One region of the Nocardiopsis coralliicola genome, then DNA from elsewhere that is predicted to be linked to it. Evidence: riboswitches for the same ligand, from Rfam matches in the RefSeq annotation. Region 1 holds a riboswitch; each other region holds the start of a gene.
What was found. A riboswitch is a leader RNA that binds a small molecule or an ion and turns the genes downstream of it on or off. The one in region 1 is predicted to bind thiamine pyrophosphate.

Region 1 (3,514 bases):
CCGTCCCACCCTGGCCTCACCAGCCCGGCCGAGATGGGCCTCGTCGTCGTCCCCGCACCGCCCCAGGGCATGCACACGGACGACTCCGTACCGCTCCGCTGACGGCCCCGGGCCGCGCCTCTCCGGCGCGGCCCGCCCGCGTTCTCCGGCCGGGTGCCGGTGCATGCGGCGTAGGGGGCTGGCGGAGGAAGGCCGAGGGCGGCTTCGCCGGCGGTCTTCTTGCTCTGTTCCGTCGCTGCGGAGCCGGCGAGCGACCAGCGCCGCTGCGGGGTCGCGGGGCCGGGGTGCAAGGGATCAAGACAAAGGACGGCTTCGCCGACAGACTTTCGCCCTGTCCCACCGCTCGGAACCGCTGCGCGACCAGTGTTCCTGCTGTTCGCGGGGCAGGTGCTCCCACTTCTCGGTAGCCGGCTTTCCGGTGTTCTTTGTGTCGGACAAGCGCAAAAGCGGCAGCGACGGCGAGGGAGGGGGCCTGGGCGGGTCGGCCGGGTGTCTGGATGGTCGCGGAGCAGGGGTGGGGGACAAATGCCATGAAACGGACGCAATGACGGGGGCCTTGCAAACCCGGACCTAGCAAGAGACACCCTCCCCCTGTGGACCCGGCGCGCAGAGCCCGATTCCGTTCCACGCTGACCTGCGCAACGCCAGGTCACACAGCGTGTCGATGTCCGATTTCCGCACACCCGCCTTTTCCGCGGCCAGGCCGGCGAAAAGGCGCGAGTCGCGGCGACGAATTGGGTGCTTTGGTCGGTTTGAGGCAGGAGTGACCCCTCGGCCCGCGGAAAAGGAACGCGCCGCGCTCCTGCGCGTAGGCCCCCCAAGCCGGACACCCGCCCGCCCGCGGTGATCAGCGCCCAGATTCGCCCGATATGTCGTCACGCAGAGTGAAACTGGTCCGGTGAATGGGCCGCGGAACGGTCACACCCCCAGGGTTTTCCGCGCATCGGCCCGCGAAAAGGTGGCAGTCGTGGCGCCGGTGAGGTGTTACCAGCGGTTCGCGAACCGCCCGCCCGCACCGGGTCCGCCTGCCGCCGACCCTGCAACCCCGCTATTCACACCAGTCACACCCGCCCCGCACGCCCGCCCCGCGACCAGCCGCCGCCCGGCCGCCGTCTCGGGCCCCGCCCACCTTGGCCGTCACTGCCGTCTTTGGCTTGTCCGACGCACCGACCAGCCCGCCACCCGACTGCCCCCGTGCGGGAGCCTGCGGCCTCTCCCGGCGCTGTAGTCACACCAGTCCCTCGCGCCCACCTGCGGCCCCTGTTCACCCCTGCCGTCACTGCCGCTTCTCCGCTTGTCCGACGCAATGACCATCGGCCAGCCGGCTGGAGGGATGCGGGAGCCTTCGGCCTGATCCGCCCCCAGCCCCGGAGCCAGCAGCACTCTGGTTGCACGCCGTGTCTGAAGCGGCGGAACAGAGCGAAGAATCCGCCGGCGAAGCCGCCCTTGCTGGTCATGCCTGCGCCCCAGCCCCGGCCAGCAGAAGCCTTGTTCACACGGCGGCCAGGAGTGGCGGGGCAGGGCCGATAAGACCGCCGGCGGAGCCTCCCTCGCCGCGGTACCGAGGGCATGGAGCGCGGTTTCGACCGAATGCATCCTGTGCGCGCCGTGTGGGGTGGATCGTGTGGATCAGGGGTGGCATCGGCGGTGGGGCGGGCTTAGGGTGGAGGTAACCGACAGGGGAGCGCTTCGGCGCTGAGAGTGCGGTGCGACCGCAGACCCTTAGACACCTGATCTGGATCATGCCAGCGAAGGAAGTCGTGCTATCCGCCCTCCGGGCGCTCTCGGCCGAGCCCTCTCGTGTTCTCACGGATGCGAAGGGACCCATCGTGACCACCTCCACCCCCGCCGCCCGCCCGCAGGGGGCGCGCTGGCGGACCGTCGACATCGTTGTTGCCGCAGTCCTCGGCGTCGCCGTCGGCGTCGTGTTCTGGTTCTGGGGCATGCTCTGGCAGGCCACCGCGCCGCTGTTCCTCTTCTTCCCGCCGGCCCAGGCGGTGCTGTACGGCATCTGGCTCGTGCCCGGGGTCCTCGGCATGCTCATCCTCCGCAAGCCCGGTGCCGGAATCCTCACCTCGGTCGCCGCCGCAACGGTCTCCGCCCTGCTCGGTACGTCCTGGGGCGTGATGGTGATCGTGTCCGGCCTGCTCCAGGGGCTCCTGCCCGAGCTCGTCTTCCTGGCCGGCCGGTACCGCCGATGGGGGATGGGCGCTGCCGTGCTCGCCGGCGCCGCCGCCGGCCTGGTGCCGGTCGCCATGGACCTGACGCTCTCCTACGCCGACTGGCCGCTCTCCTTCATGGGCGCCTACGCCGTCCTGGTCGTGGCCAGCGCCGCGGCCATCGGCGGCGTCGGCAGCAGGCTGCTGGCCACCGCCCTGGCCCGCGCCGGCGCGCTCGCCCCCTTCCCCTCAGCACACGGGTGAGCGGCATGCCGGCCAACGCATCCGCCGGCGCGCGGGTCCGCTTCACCGGCTGGGGCTGGCGGCACGCCGGACGGCCCGGCTGGGCGCTGCGCGGCGTCGACCTGGCGATCGAACCGGGCGAGCGCGTCCTGCTGCTCGGCCCTTCCGGCGCCGGCAAGAGCACGCTGCTGCACGCCCTCGCCGGGCTGACCGGATCCGAGGGCGCGATCGGCGGTGAGCAGGAAGGGGACGTCGAGGTCGACGGCGCACCGCCGCGCCGCGGCCGCGGCGCGGCGCTCGTCGCCCAGGACCCCGAGGCGCAGCTGGTCATGGCCCGGGCCGGCGACGACGTCGCGTTCGGCCTGGAGAACCTGGCCGTTCCGCCTGCCGAGATCGGCCCCCGCGCCGCCGCCGCGCTGGACGCCGTCGGCTTCCCCTACCCGCCGGACCGCTCCACCGCGGCGCTCTCCGGCGGCGAGAAGCAGCGCCTGGTCGCCGCCGGTGCGCTCGCTCTGCAGCCGCGGCTGCTGCTGCTCGACGAGCCCACCGCCAACCTCGACCCGGACGGCGCCGCCCTGGTCCGCGGCCTGCTCGCCCGGATCGCCGCCGAATCCGACGCCACCATGCTGCTGGTCGAACACCGGGTGGCCGACGTCGCCGACCTGGTCGACCGTGTCGTAGTGGTCGATCCCGGTGGCGGGGTGAGTGCCGACGGCCCGCCCGCGGAGGTGTTCGCCCGGCAGGGTGCCGCGCTCGCGGCGCGCGGCGTGTGGGTGCCGGGCCGCGAGCCGTCGGCCCCCGCCTCGCCCGGACGCGTCGGCGCGCCGCTGCTGCACGCCGAGCAGGTTGCGGCACGCGCGCCGCGCGCGCCCGGCGGCACTGAGCGAAGCCGCGCCACGGTCCTCCGCGGTGCTGACGCTGCGGCCGCCGGCACCGCGGTCACCGCGTTGACCGGGCCCAACGGCGGGGGCAAGTCAACGCTGCTGCGGCTGCTCGGCGGCCTCGCCCGACCGGACAGCGGCCGGGTGCGCCCCCGCGGCGCGCTGGCGGAGGCCGACCCGCGCGACCTGCACCGGTGGCCCGCGGTCCGGCTCGCCCGGCACGTGGGCACC
Region 2 (3,514 bases), on a different contig from region 1:
GGCGCCGCCGGTGCCGGTGATCAGCCGCGAGCCGAAGGACCGGCCCGCGATGACCAGCGGGTCGGAGCCCGCTGCGGAGCCCGGTGCCGGGCCGGTCGCGGCGGCCGCGGGTGCGGTGGTCTCGGTCATCGGTGTCCTCACCCTCCCTGGACTGCGGTCACGACGTCGACGCGGTCCCCGTCGGCGAGCGGCGCGCTGTCCCAGGACCCCCGGCGCACGACCGCGTCGTTGACGGCGGCGGCCACCCCGCCGGGCGCCTGTGTCAGGGCGCGGACCACATCGCCGACGGTACTGCCGTCGGGGTAGGCCCGGTGTTCTCCGTTGACGGTGATCTCCACGGCTGCGGCTCCTTCTCGGTACTCGTGCTGCTGGGCGGTCAGCGGGCTGCCCCGGCGCGTCCGGCCGGGGCCCGGTCCTGCGGCGGCTGCTCCGCGCCCTCCGGGCCGGGAGGGGCGCCGAACCGCGCCGCGGCGAAGCGCCGCGCGTGGTCCGGCAGCGGGTCGCCGGCGAGCACCGCGGCCAGCGCGTCGGCGGTCGCCGGGGTGAGCAGCACGCCGTGCCGGAAGTGCCCGGCGGCGAGGTGCAGCCCCTCCGGGCCGCCGCCGGCCGGGCCCAGCAGCGGCTCGTTGTCCGGCGAACCCGGCCGCAGGCCGACGCAGGCCTCGGCGATCTCCAGCTCGCCCACACCGGGCACCAGGGTGTGCGCGTCGCGGAGCACCTGGTAGACGCCGCCCGCGGTGAGCCGGGTGTCGGCGCCCACCTCCTCCTGGGTGGCGCCGACGACGATCTCGCCGTCGGCGCGCGGCACCAGGTACACCGGTACGCCCCGGACCAGGCCGCGCACCGTGCGGCCGACGATCGGCGGTTCACCCGGCGGGGTGCGCAGCCGCAGCAGCTGGCCCTTGACCGGGCGGAGCGGCGGAACCAGCCCCGGCGGCAGGCCGCCGATGGACGGGGTCCAGGCTCCGGCGGCGAGCACGACCTGCTCAGCGCGGACCAGCGCGCCGGAGTCGGTGTAGAGGCCGCGCACCCGCCCTCCGGCAGCGGCGAGAGCGGTGGCCCTGCCCGTGATCCGCCGCACGCCGCGGGCCGCTCCGGCCCGGCGCAGCGCCGCGAGGAGCCGCCGCGGATCGACCGAGTGGTCGCCGGGCACGTGCAGGCCGCCGCGTACGTCGGGGGAGAGCAGCGGCTCCAGCCTGCGGCACTGCCGCGAGGTCAGCCGCTCGGCGTCCATCCCGAGCCGGGCGTGCAGCGTGCCGAGCTCGGTGAGGCGGGAGATGTCGTCGGCGCCGAACGCGATCTGCAGCGTGCCGGCGGTGCTGAAGCCGGCGCAGCCTGCCTCGCCGGCGTCGGCCTCGGCATCGGCGATGAAACCGGGATAGCGGTCGCGGGAGACCGCGGCGAAGCGCATCAGCTCCTCTTCGCCGAAGACCGCCTCGGTGGCCGGGGTGAGCATGCCCGCGGCGACGGTCGAGGCCGCATTCGGCTCGGCGGCCGGTGCCACGACCGCCGTGCGCAGGCCGCGCCGCGCGGCCCGCCAGGCGGTGGCGAGGCCGATCAGCCCGCCGCCGGCCACCACCACGTCGAAGACGGCTCCGGAACCGCCGGGCGGCGCGGCGGCCGCTGCCGCAGCGCCGGGCGCCTCGGGGCCGGACGGTGTCGGGGGCATAGGTGCTCCTCCACTCCCTTCGCCGGAATGACCCGGATCAGGTTCTGCGGTCGAGGGCTCGCAGCCCCCCTCTCAGCCGGGTCCCACCCGGCTCCCGCGGGGATGTTCTCCCCCCATTCTAGGCACGGTGCGCCACCGCGCCCCGCGCGGGAGCGGCCCGGCCGGGGCCCGAGCGGCGCCGCGCTGACGCGCGGATATGGCACATTGGGGGTGTGAACGAGAACGACAAGAGCATCGACGACCTGGTCGGAGACTGGACCACCCTGCGGGACGCCGCGACCGGGATGGGCGTCTCGCCCAACCGGGTCAAGCAGTTCATCCGCGACCACAGGCTGATCGGCATCCGCCGCGCGGGCGAGCTGCAGATCCCCTCCGCGTTCCTGTCCGGGGACGACGTGGTGAAGGGCCTGCCCGGCACGCTCACCGTCCTGGCCGACTGCGGCTTCTCCGACGAGGAGGCGCTCGCCTGGCTGTTCACCGAGGACCCCACCCTGCCCGGCAGCCCGGTCCAGGCGCTGATCGAGAACCGCGGCACCGAAGTCCGCCGCCGGGCGCAGGCGCTGGCCCTGTAGGCCCGCCCCGCCCGAGTCCCCGCGCCGGGGGCGGCCGCTGCGTCCGGCGCGGCGGCCGCCCCCGGCACACCGCGCTTCCGCAGCCGCCGGGGGAGGGTGCCGTCCAGGCCCGCGGCCGGCCCCGCTCCAGCAGGGCCTCCGGCTGCCGGCCGTGCGCCCGCCTGCCGGGGCGGCCCGGTGCCCCCCGGACCTCGCCGCCCGGCGGTGAACCCCGGACAGTGGCGGACGCGCCCCCCGGCCTGCCCCCAGCGGCTCCGCACCGCCCCGCGCCGCGCGCGGGGCGCCCACCCCCAGGAGGCCCCATGAGCCCGACCGTCCGCGAGCGGTTCGCCCGCGCCCGCCTGTACCTGTGCACCGACGCCCGATCCGACCGCGGGGACCTGGAGTCCTTCCTCGATGCGGCACTCGCCGGCGGTGTCGACGTCGTCCAGCTGCGCGACAAGCGGCTGGAAGCCCGCCAGGAGCTGGAAGCGCTCGCCGCAGTGCGCGCCGCCTGCGCGCGGCACGGCGCGCTGATGGCGGTCAACGACCGGGCCGACCTGGCCCACGCGGCCGGCGCCGACGTCCTGCACCTCGGGCAGAACGACCTGCCGGTGCGGGCCGCGCGCGCCATCATCGGCGACGGCCCGGTGATCGGCCGCTCGAACAACACCGCGGAGGCGGCCGCCGCCTCGGCCGAGGAGCCCGGCACGGACTACTTCTGCGTCGGGCCCGTCTGGGCGACGCCCACCAAGCCCGGCCGCCCCGCGGCGGGCCTGGACCTGGTGCGCCGGGCCGCCGAACTGGCGGGCGGCCGGCCGTGGTTCGCCATCGGCGGCATCGGCCAGGACAACCTCGCCGACGTCATCGGCGCCGGCGCCCGCCGCGCCGTCGTCGTCCGCGCCATCACCGAAGCCGACGACCCCGAGGCCGCGGCCGCCGCCCTCGCCCGCCGCCTCGCCGCGGCCGCCGGCGGCGCCTGATCCCGCAGCAGGAGGCCACGGCTGCTGATCCGCGCCGGTTCCCCGGCGCCGGCGTGCACCGCAGCTCCGGCGGCTCCGTCCGCCGCGCCGTCCGCGCCGGCGGCCCCTGCCCCCGCCGCGGAGCGGGCGGCGTCCGTTGGGTAACGATCGGGGGCCGGATCTTCACCGACCGACCGGTCGTTCTTACGTTCGGTCCGAACGGCGGGTGACCGCCGTCACAGCCGAGTCGGGCGCCGGCGGAGCCGGCGGAAAGGCGGGCCGATGCGCAGCAGCATGCAGGACGTCCCTCTGTCAGTGGCGGACCTCGTCCG
Region 3 (3,514 bases), on a different contig from region 1:
GCGCGCGCACCGGCACCGTCCCCGCCGTCGTCAAGATCGACACCGAGACCACCGAGCCCGACGTCATCGCCGGGGGCCTCGCCGCCCTGGAGACGTTCCGCCCCTGGGTCTTCTGCGAGGTCCTCCCGGGCCGCGGCGTCGAGGAGCGCCTGATGGACCTGCTGGGCCCGCTCGACTACACCTGGCACCAGTTGGGCGACGAGGTCCCCGCGCCGGCCCGCAGCGTCATCGACGGCCGGGTCTCCGGTGCGGAGCAGCGCATGTGGCTCTTCGCGCCCGCGGAACCCCCGGCTGCACTGTGGGACGACGCCCGTGCGTGGCGCCGGGCCGTCGACGCCTGCGGCCCCCTCGCGGACGAACGCCGTTGAGGAGGGCCGGGGCGCCTCTGCCCGAGAGCGGCGCCTAGGGCGGCCCTGCCTCGCCCCGGCTCGCGGCCGGGGCGGGGTCGGGCAGGTAGACCCGCCCGCCGGACTCGAGGAACTCGCGGCTCTTCTGCTGCATACCCGCCGCGACGTCGGCGGATCCCGCGGCGCCGTAGGCGTCGCGGATGTCCTGGGAGATCCGCATGGAGCAGAACTTCGGCCCGCACATCGAGCAGAAGTGCGCCGTCTTGGCGGGTTCCGCGGGGAGTGTCTCGTCGTGGAAGGCTTCGGCCGTCTCGGGGTCCAGCCCCAGCGCGAACTGGTCGCGCCAGCGGAACTCGAACCGCGCCCTCGACAGGGCGTCGTCGCGCGCCGCGGCCCCGGGGTGGCCCTTGGCGATGTCGGCGGCGTGCGCGGCGATCTTGTAGGTGATCACCCCGGTGCGCACGTCGTCGAGGTCGGGCAGCCCGAGGTGCTCCTTGGGCGTGACGTAGCACAGCATCGCGGTGCCGTACCGGGCGATCTCGGTGGCCCCGATCGCCGAGGTGATGTGGTCGTAGCCGGGGGCGATGTCGGTGACCAGCGGCCCCAGCGTGTAGAACGGGGCGCCGTCGCAGAGCTCCTGCTGCCGTTCGACGTTCTCCCGCACCTGGTGCAGCGGGATGTGCCCCGGCCCCTCGACCATGACCTGGACGTCGTGGGTCCACGCCCGGCGGGTCAGCTCGGCTAGGGTGTCCAGCTCGGCGAACTGGGCGGCGTCGTTGGCGTCGGCGATCGACCCGGGCCGCAGCCCGTCGCCCAGTGAGAAGGCGACGTCGTAGCGGGCGAAGATCGCGCAGAGCTCGTCGAAGCGCGTGTAGAGGAAGTTCTCCTCGTGGTGGGCCAGGCACCAGCCGGCCATGATCGACCCGCCGCGCGAGACGATCCCGGTCACCCGTTCGGCGGTCAGCGGGACGTAGCGCAGCAGCACCCCGGCGTGGACCGTCATGTAGTCGACGCCCTGCTTGCACTGCTCGATAATGGTGTCGCGATAGATTTCCCAGGTCAGCGCATTGGCATCGCCGTCGACCTTTTCCAGCGCCTGATAGATGGGCACCGTGCCCACCGGGATCGGCGCGTTGCGGATGATCCATTCGCGGGTGGTGTGGATGTCGTTTCCGGTCGACAGGTCCATCAGGGTGTCCGCGCCCCATTTGGCGGCCCATTGGAGCTTGGCCACCTCCTCGGCGATCGAGCTGGTGACCGCGGAGTTGCCGATATTGGCGTTGATCTTCACCAGGAACCGCTTGCCGATGATCATCGGCTCGGACTCCGGGTGGTTCACGTTGGCCGGGATGATCGCCCGGCCCGCGGCGACTTCGCTGCGGACCAGCTCCGCGTCGCACTGCTCGCGCAGTGCCACGAACCGCATTTCGGGGGTGACGATGCCGCGCCGCGCGTAGTGCATCTGGGTGACCGTGCCACCGGCCTTTGCGCGGAGCGGTGCCGCGCGGCGCCCCTGCCACTGCTGGGACGGGGCGCCCCGCCGCGCGGCCGCGCGGCCGTCGTCGGCGAGCCGGCGGCCCCGCGCCGCATAGGTCTCGGTGTCCTCGCGCGCCGCGATCCACGGCGCGCGCAGCGGCGGCAGTCCGTACTCGGGGACGCTGCCGGGACCGGCAGTGCGGTAGACGCGGACCGGTTCGTTGGGGCGCCCGGAGGTGTCGTCGAGTGCGATCTCGGTGACCGGAACGCGGATCCCGTGCTCCGAGTCCTCGACCCAGGCGAGCGAATGCGACGCATACCGCTCAGAGTCGGGTTCGCCGGCCGGATTTCCAGTGGGGCGGGGCTTTTCGGGAATGCGCGCAGCCATCTGCGGTCCTCGCTTCCTACGCCGGTGTCAACCGGATCAGGTTCAACGGTTCCAGGCGGTGCCAGCCTGATCTCAGCCCTCTACCGAAGGCCCCCGCGGGGTCACAGAACGTGTATCACAGTCCGCCCCGCACCTGGCAATCCCACTATCGCGTCCGATTGGGAAATGCCAGCGCAGGCGGCGGAAATCGGCGGCTGCCCCTCGAATTTTTCACCCGGGCGCGGAGCGGAGCGCCGCGGCGGGCGGCCGGCGGGTTCCGGTGATTGCGAATCCGGCGATCAGGGCCACTTCGCCGAGATTGGCGAGCGCCATCGGCGCGCTGGGAGCGGCGGCCGCCGCGAACATCGCGGCCGCGCCGAGCAGCAGCGCCAGCCCTCCTCTGCGGACCAGGGCGAGGCCGACCCCGATGACGATCAGGATCGCGGCGGCGGCCGGGACCGGCGGAGCGGCCTCGGCGCCGGAGTAGCGGAGGGCGTCGCCCTCGGTCTGCGGCACGAGTTCCAGGCCGGCGACCTCGAAGCCGATTCCGTAGGCGACGAGCGCGGCGGCCACCGCGCAGAAGGCGGCGTGCACTCCCCTGCCCTGCGCCCACGGGGCGCCGGAGCGCCGCGCCAGACCCACCGCGGTGATCACCAGCAGCGGCGTGAACAGGGCGTGGACCACGAAACGCGGGTAGTTCAGCCCCTCCAGAAGCGCCCCCTCGCCGATGGCGGCCCCCAGGGCGACGATGCCGTTGTCGTAGACCAGCCCTGCGGCGACCACGCCGGCGAACAGCAGGCACCAGGACCGCTGCTTTCGCGCCGCGCCGAGCAGCGCCGCGCAGAGGACCGCGTGGGAGGCGGCGAACAGCCCGAACGTGGCCGAGACCATCGGGACTCCAATTCCTCGAAACTCGATCTACTCGATTTTCAAGAGGATAACGGATGCTCGTGCACTCTATGGCTGGCACCGGTGCGTTCCCGGGAGGTCGGGACACGCCCCGCCCCAGGCACCGCTGCCCGCTGGTATGACCCAGCGCGGGGCGAGCCTTCAAGGAATCGGGCGGGCGGCGCCTCAGCGGGGCCGGCCGAGCAGGCGTTCGACCACGGTGGCAGCCATGGGCGCGACGGGCGTGGTCGCCCCGATGGCGAGCTCGCGGCGGAGGGTGGTGCGCCCGTCGAGGAAGTCGAGCACGTCGACCATGCTGTTGCGGGCGAACAGTCCGGCGAAGAACGCGTCGCCGCGCACCCGCCCCGCGTCCAGGGCGCGCAGCAGCACCGCGTCCATCGCCAGGTGCCGGCGGCGGTGCGGCACCGGGGGCACC
Region 4 (3,514 bases), on a different contig from region 1:
GTGGGCGGCGGCCAGCAGCTCGGGGTTGCGGTGGCCGAAGTTCATCGCCGAATAGCCGGCGAGCATGTCGAGGTGGCGCCGGCCCTCGACGTCGGTGACCCACGCGCCGTCGCCCTCGGCGATGACCACCGGCAGCGGTGCGTAGTTGTGGGCCGATCGCTCCTGCGCAAGCGCGATGTGCTCGGACGCTGAGACGGGGGGCCGGGAGGGGTCGCCTCCGGTGGCCCGGCTGCCCAGAACGCGGGTGTCGCTCATCCAGGTGTCCTTCCGATCAGCATTGATCGATTCCGCTGTGTGAATACCCCCGGGCCGCACCCCCGAAAGCAGCGCGGCGACCCCCAGCAGAAGAACAGACCCCCCAGAGGCCTGCAAGGGCCCCGTGGACACGGCGGCGCGCCCCCAACGCCGTCAACCAGCGGTTCCGGGGCCGCTCCGCAGTGCCCGCCTCCGCGGTCCGGCCCGGCGCGGAACGCCGCAGGTACCGGTCGCGTTAGCGTCGGAGAGGGCGCCGGCCGCGGCCCTGTCCGCGCCGCCGTGTCCGTGCACGTGCGGCTGCAGCCCGAGCACGGGCCCTGCACCGCACCTCCCAGGGGCGGCTGTGCACATTCTGCGGCGGCTGCCGCCGATCGCCACCGCCCCCTGTCCCGCGCGGCGCCCGGAGCACTGCACCGCGCATCCCCCGATCCAGCGAAGGCACACCATGGAACACGCCTCCAGCACCCCGCCCGGGCACCCGGGAGGAGCGCCCGCCGGCGCCCCCGCCCCGGCTCCCGCGGCTCCGCCCGGCGCCGCGGGCACCCGCCGCCGCACGCCGGCGCGCACCCCGATCGGCACCCACGCATTCAACGTCGTCCGCGGCGGGCTGATCGGAACGGCCGAGGTCGTTCCGGGGATCAGCGGCGGAACGGTGGCGCTGATCGTCGGGGTGTACGAATCGATCATCACCTCGGCCGGGCATGTGGTCTCCGGCATCCGGCACACCGTCACCGACGGCATCCGCGGCCGCGGCATGGGCGCGGCGGCGGCCGAGTTCCGCCGGGCCGACTGGGGCACCGTCGCAGCGGTCGCCATCGGCATGGTGGCGGCGGCGATCGTCGCCGCCCGCGTCGTGGCGCCGCTGGTGGAGGCGCACCCGGAGCACTCCTACGGCCTGTTCTTCGGCCTGGTCCTGGCCTCCCTGTGGGTGCCCTACACCGCCGCCGGCGGCCGCTGGCGGCCTTGGCACTACGCCGTGGCGCTGGCGGCGGCCGTCGCGGCGTTCTTCGCGACCGGCATGCCGCCCGCCCAGGTCGAGCCGACCCCGATCGTCGTCGCCGCGGCCGCGGCCATCGCCGTCTCCGCACTGGTCATGCCGGGCATGTCCGGGTCGTTCATCCTGCTCACGCTCGGCCTCTACACGACCACCATGGCGGCGCTCAACGAGCGCGACCTCGGCTACATCGGCACCTTCCTGCTCGGCGCGGCGATCGGCGGCGCACTCTTCGTGAAGCTCCTACAGTGGCTGCTGGAGCACCACCGGATGATCACGCTGGTGGTGATGACCGGCGTGATGGCCGGCTCGCTGCGGGCGCTGTGGCCGTGGCAGGACGCCGACCGCGGGCTCTCCGGGCCCTCCGCCGACGCCGGCACCACGGTGCTCTTCGCCGCCGGCGGCTTCTGCACCGTCGTCGTGGTGCTGCTGCTGGAGCACGCGGTCAGCAGGCGCAGCGCCCCGCACGTCCCCGACTGGGACGCCGACGGCGGCTCCGGAGCTCCCGGCTCCGCCGCCCCTGGCCGCGGCGGGGGCCGGCATACCCGCCCCGCATCCCGGCGGTGAGCCGGGGGATGGCACTGTAGGAGCGGCCCGCGCGGATGTGACCGCAGCGGGCCGCACAACCGCATACGGCGCGGGGTGCCGGTGCCAGCACCGGCTGAGATGACACCCGTAGAACCTGCACTAGCTCGCACTAGCGAAGGGACGCCATGGGCTCCTTTACCGTTCTTTCCATCGCCGGCACCGATCCCAGCGGGGGCGCCGGCGGCCAGGCCGACCTGAAGACGTTCTCGGCGCTGGGCGCCTATGGCACCAGCGTCGTCACGGCGCTCGTCGCGCAGACCACGACCGGCGTCGCCGAGGTGCTGCCGGTCCCGCCAGCGTTCATCAAGCGCCAGCTGGCGGTGCTGCTCGACGACGTCCGGGTGGACGCCGTCAAGATCGGCATGCTCGGCGACGCGGACGTCATCGCCGCGGTCGCCGAGGTGCTGGACTCCTACCGCCCCCCGCACGTCGTCCTCGACCCGGTGATGGTGGCCAAGAGCGGCGACCGGCTGCTCGCGGAGGAGGCGGTGGCGGCGCTGCGCGAGGTCCTGCTGCCGCGGGCCGACCTGGTCACCCCCAACCTCCCCGAGGCGGCGGACCTGCTCGGGGAGAAGGAGGTCGGCGATCTCGCGGCGATGGAGGAGCAGGCGCGCCGGCTGCTCGCCGCGGGCGCGCGGCGGGTGCTGCTCAAGGGCGGGCACCTGGACGGCCCGGAGTCGGCCGACCTGCTCGTGGCGGACGGCGCAGCGGCGGTGCCGTTCACCGCGCCGCGGGTGGCCACCCGCAACACGCACGGCACCGGCTGCACGCTGTCTTCGGCGATCGCCGCGCTGCTGCCGCAGCGCCCGGACTATCCGGCCGCCGTCGGCGCAGCGAAGGAGTACCTCACCGGCGCGCTGCGCCGGGCCGACGAGCTCGGCATCGGCCGCGGAAACGGGCCGGTACACCACTTCCACGCGTGGTGGTGATGGTGCTGCAGGCGTGTGCAGCAGCAGCGGTGCAGCGCCGGGAGCCCTCGAACGGCTGGGCGCCGCCCGCAGTGCGGACGGCGCCCAGGGGCGGTGTGCGGCCGAGGCCGCGAACGGCAGCGGTCAGCTGCCGGTGCCGCTGACCTCGCGGTCGGGGTGGCGCCAGTCCGGGTTCGCGAAGTACTTCTTCGTCTCCACCACGATGACGCTGCCGAGGATGACCAGGCCGATCAGGTTCGGAACGGCCATCAGCCCGTTGGCGACGTCGCTGAACGACCAGGCGAGGGTGAGCTCGGTCGTCGCGCCGACGTAGACCACCAGGACGAACAGGATCCGGAACGGGAAGACCGCCTTGCGGCCGACCAGGTAGTCCAGGCACCGCTCGCCGTAGTAGGACCAGCCCACCAGCGTGGTGAAGGCGAAGAACATCAGCGAGATGGCGACGATGTAGCCGCCGAACGGCGCCAGGCCGGGCGCGATGTCCCCGAACGCCTGGCTCATCGCGTCGTTGGTCATGATCGCGCCGTCATCGGCGTTGCCGGTCTGCCAGACGCCGCTGACGATGATCACCAGGCCGGTCATCGTGACGACGATGATCGTGTCGATGAAGGTCTGCGTCATGGAGACCATCGCCTGCCGCACCGGCTGCGCGGTCTTCGCCGCGGCAGCGGCGATGCCACCGGTGCCCAGGCCGGACTCGTTGGAGAACATCCCGCGGGCCATGCCCTGCTGCATCGCGATGATGAAC

Region 2: another riboswitch for thiamine pyrophosphate. It lies ahead of thiO (glycine oxidase ThiO); the one in region 1 lies ahead of ACYVGT_RS26295 (ECF transporter S component).
Region 3: another riboswitch for thiamine pyrophosphate. It lies ahead of thiC (phosphomethylpyrimidine synthase ThiC); the one in region 1 lies ahead of ACYVGT_RS26295 (ECF transporter S component).
Region 4: another riboswitch for thiamine pyrophosphate. It lies ahead of thiD (bifunctional hydroxymethylpyrimidine kinase/phosphomethylpyrimidine kinase); the one in region 1 lies ahead of ACYVGT_RS26295 (ECF transporter S component).

Annotation. Positions count from the first base shown of each region.
Region 1 covers NZ_BAAGXT010000063.1:16,780-20,293, reverse strand. The annotation lists gene glgP (alpha-glucan family phosphorylase) at 1-102, shown strand, start outside; TPP riboswitch at 1,669-1,774, shown strand; gene ACYVGT_RS26295 (ECF transporter S component) at 1,827-2,423, shown strand; gene ACYVGT_RS26290 (ABC transporter ATP-binding protein) at 2,429-3,514, shown strand, end outside.
Region 2 covers NZ_BAAGXT010000032.1:7,333-10,846, forward strand. The annotation lists gene ACYVGT_RS19775 (thiazole synthase) at 1-129, opposite strand, end outside; gene thiS (sulfur carrier protein ThiS) at 138-338, opposite strand; gene thiO (glycine oxidase ThiO) at 377-1,669, opposite strand; TPP riboswitch at 1,667-1,777, opposite strand; gene ACYVGT_RS19790 (Rv2175c family DNA-binding protein) at 1,882-2,241, shown strand; gene thiE (thiamine phosphate synthase) at 2,544-3,203, shown strand; gene ACYVGT_RS19800 (long-chain fatty acid--CoA ligase) at 3,465-3,514, shown strand, end outside.
Region 3 covers NZ_BAAGXT010000004.1:197,846-201,359, forward strand. The annotation lists gene ACYVGT_RS05355 (FkbM family methyltransferase) at 1-368, shown strand, start outside; gene thiC (phosphomethylpyrimidine synthase ThiC) at 403-2,211, opposite strand; TPP riboswitch at 2,207-2,317, opposite strand; gene ACYVGT_RS05365 (hypothetical protein) at 2,422-3,081, opposite strand; gene ACYVGT_RS05370 (lycopene cyclase family protein) at 3,265-3,514, opposite strand, start outside.
Region 4 covers NZ_BAAGXT010000003.1:55,574-59,087, forward strand. The annotation lists gene rocD (ornithine--oxo-acid transaminase) at 1-255, opposite strand, end outside; gene ACYVGT_RS03655 (DUF368 domain-containing protein) at 701-1,816, shown strand; TPP riboswitch at 1,878-1,975, shown strand; gene thiD (bifunctional hydroxymethylpyrimidine kinase/phosphomethylpyrimidine kinase) at 1,963-2,766, shown strand; gene ACYVGT_RS03665 (alanine/glycine:cation symporter family protein) at 2,890-3,514, opposite strand, start outside.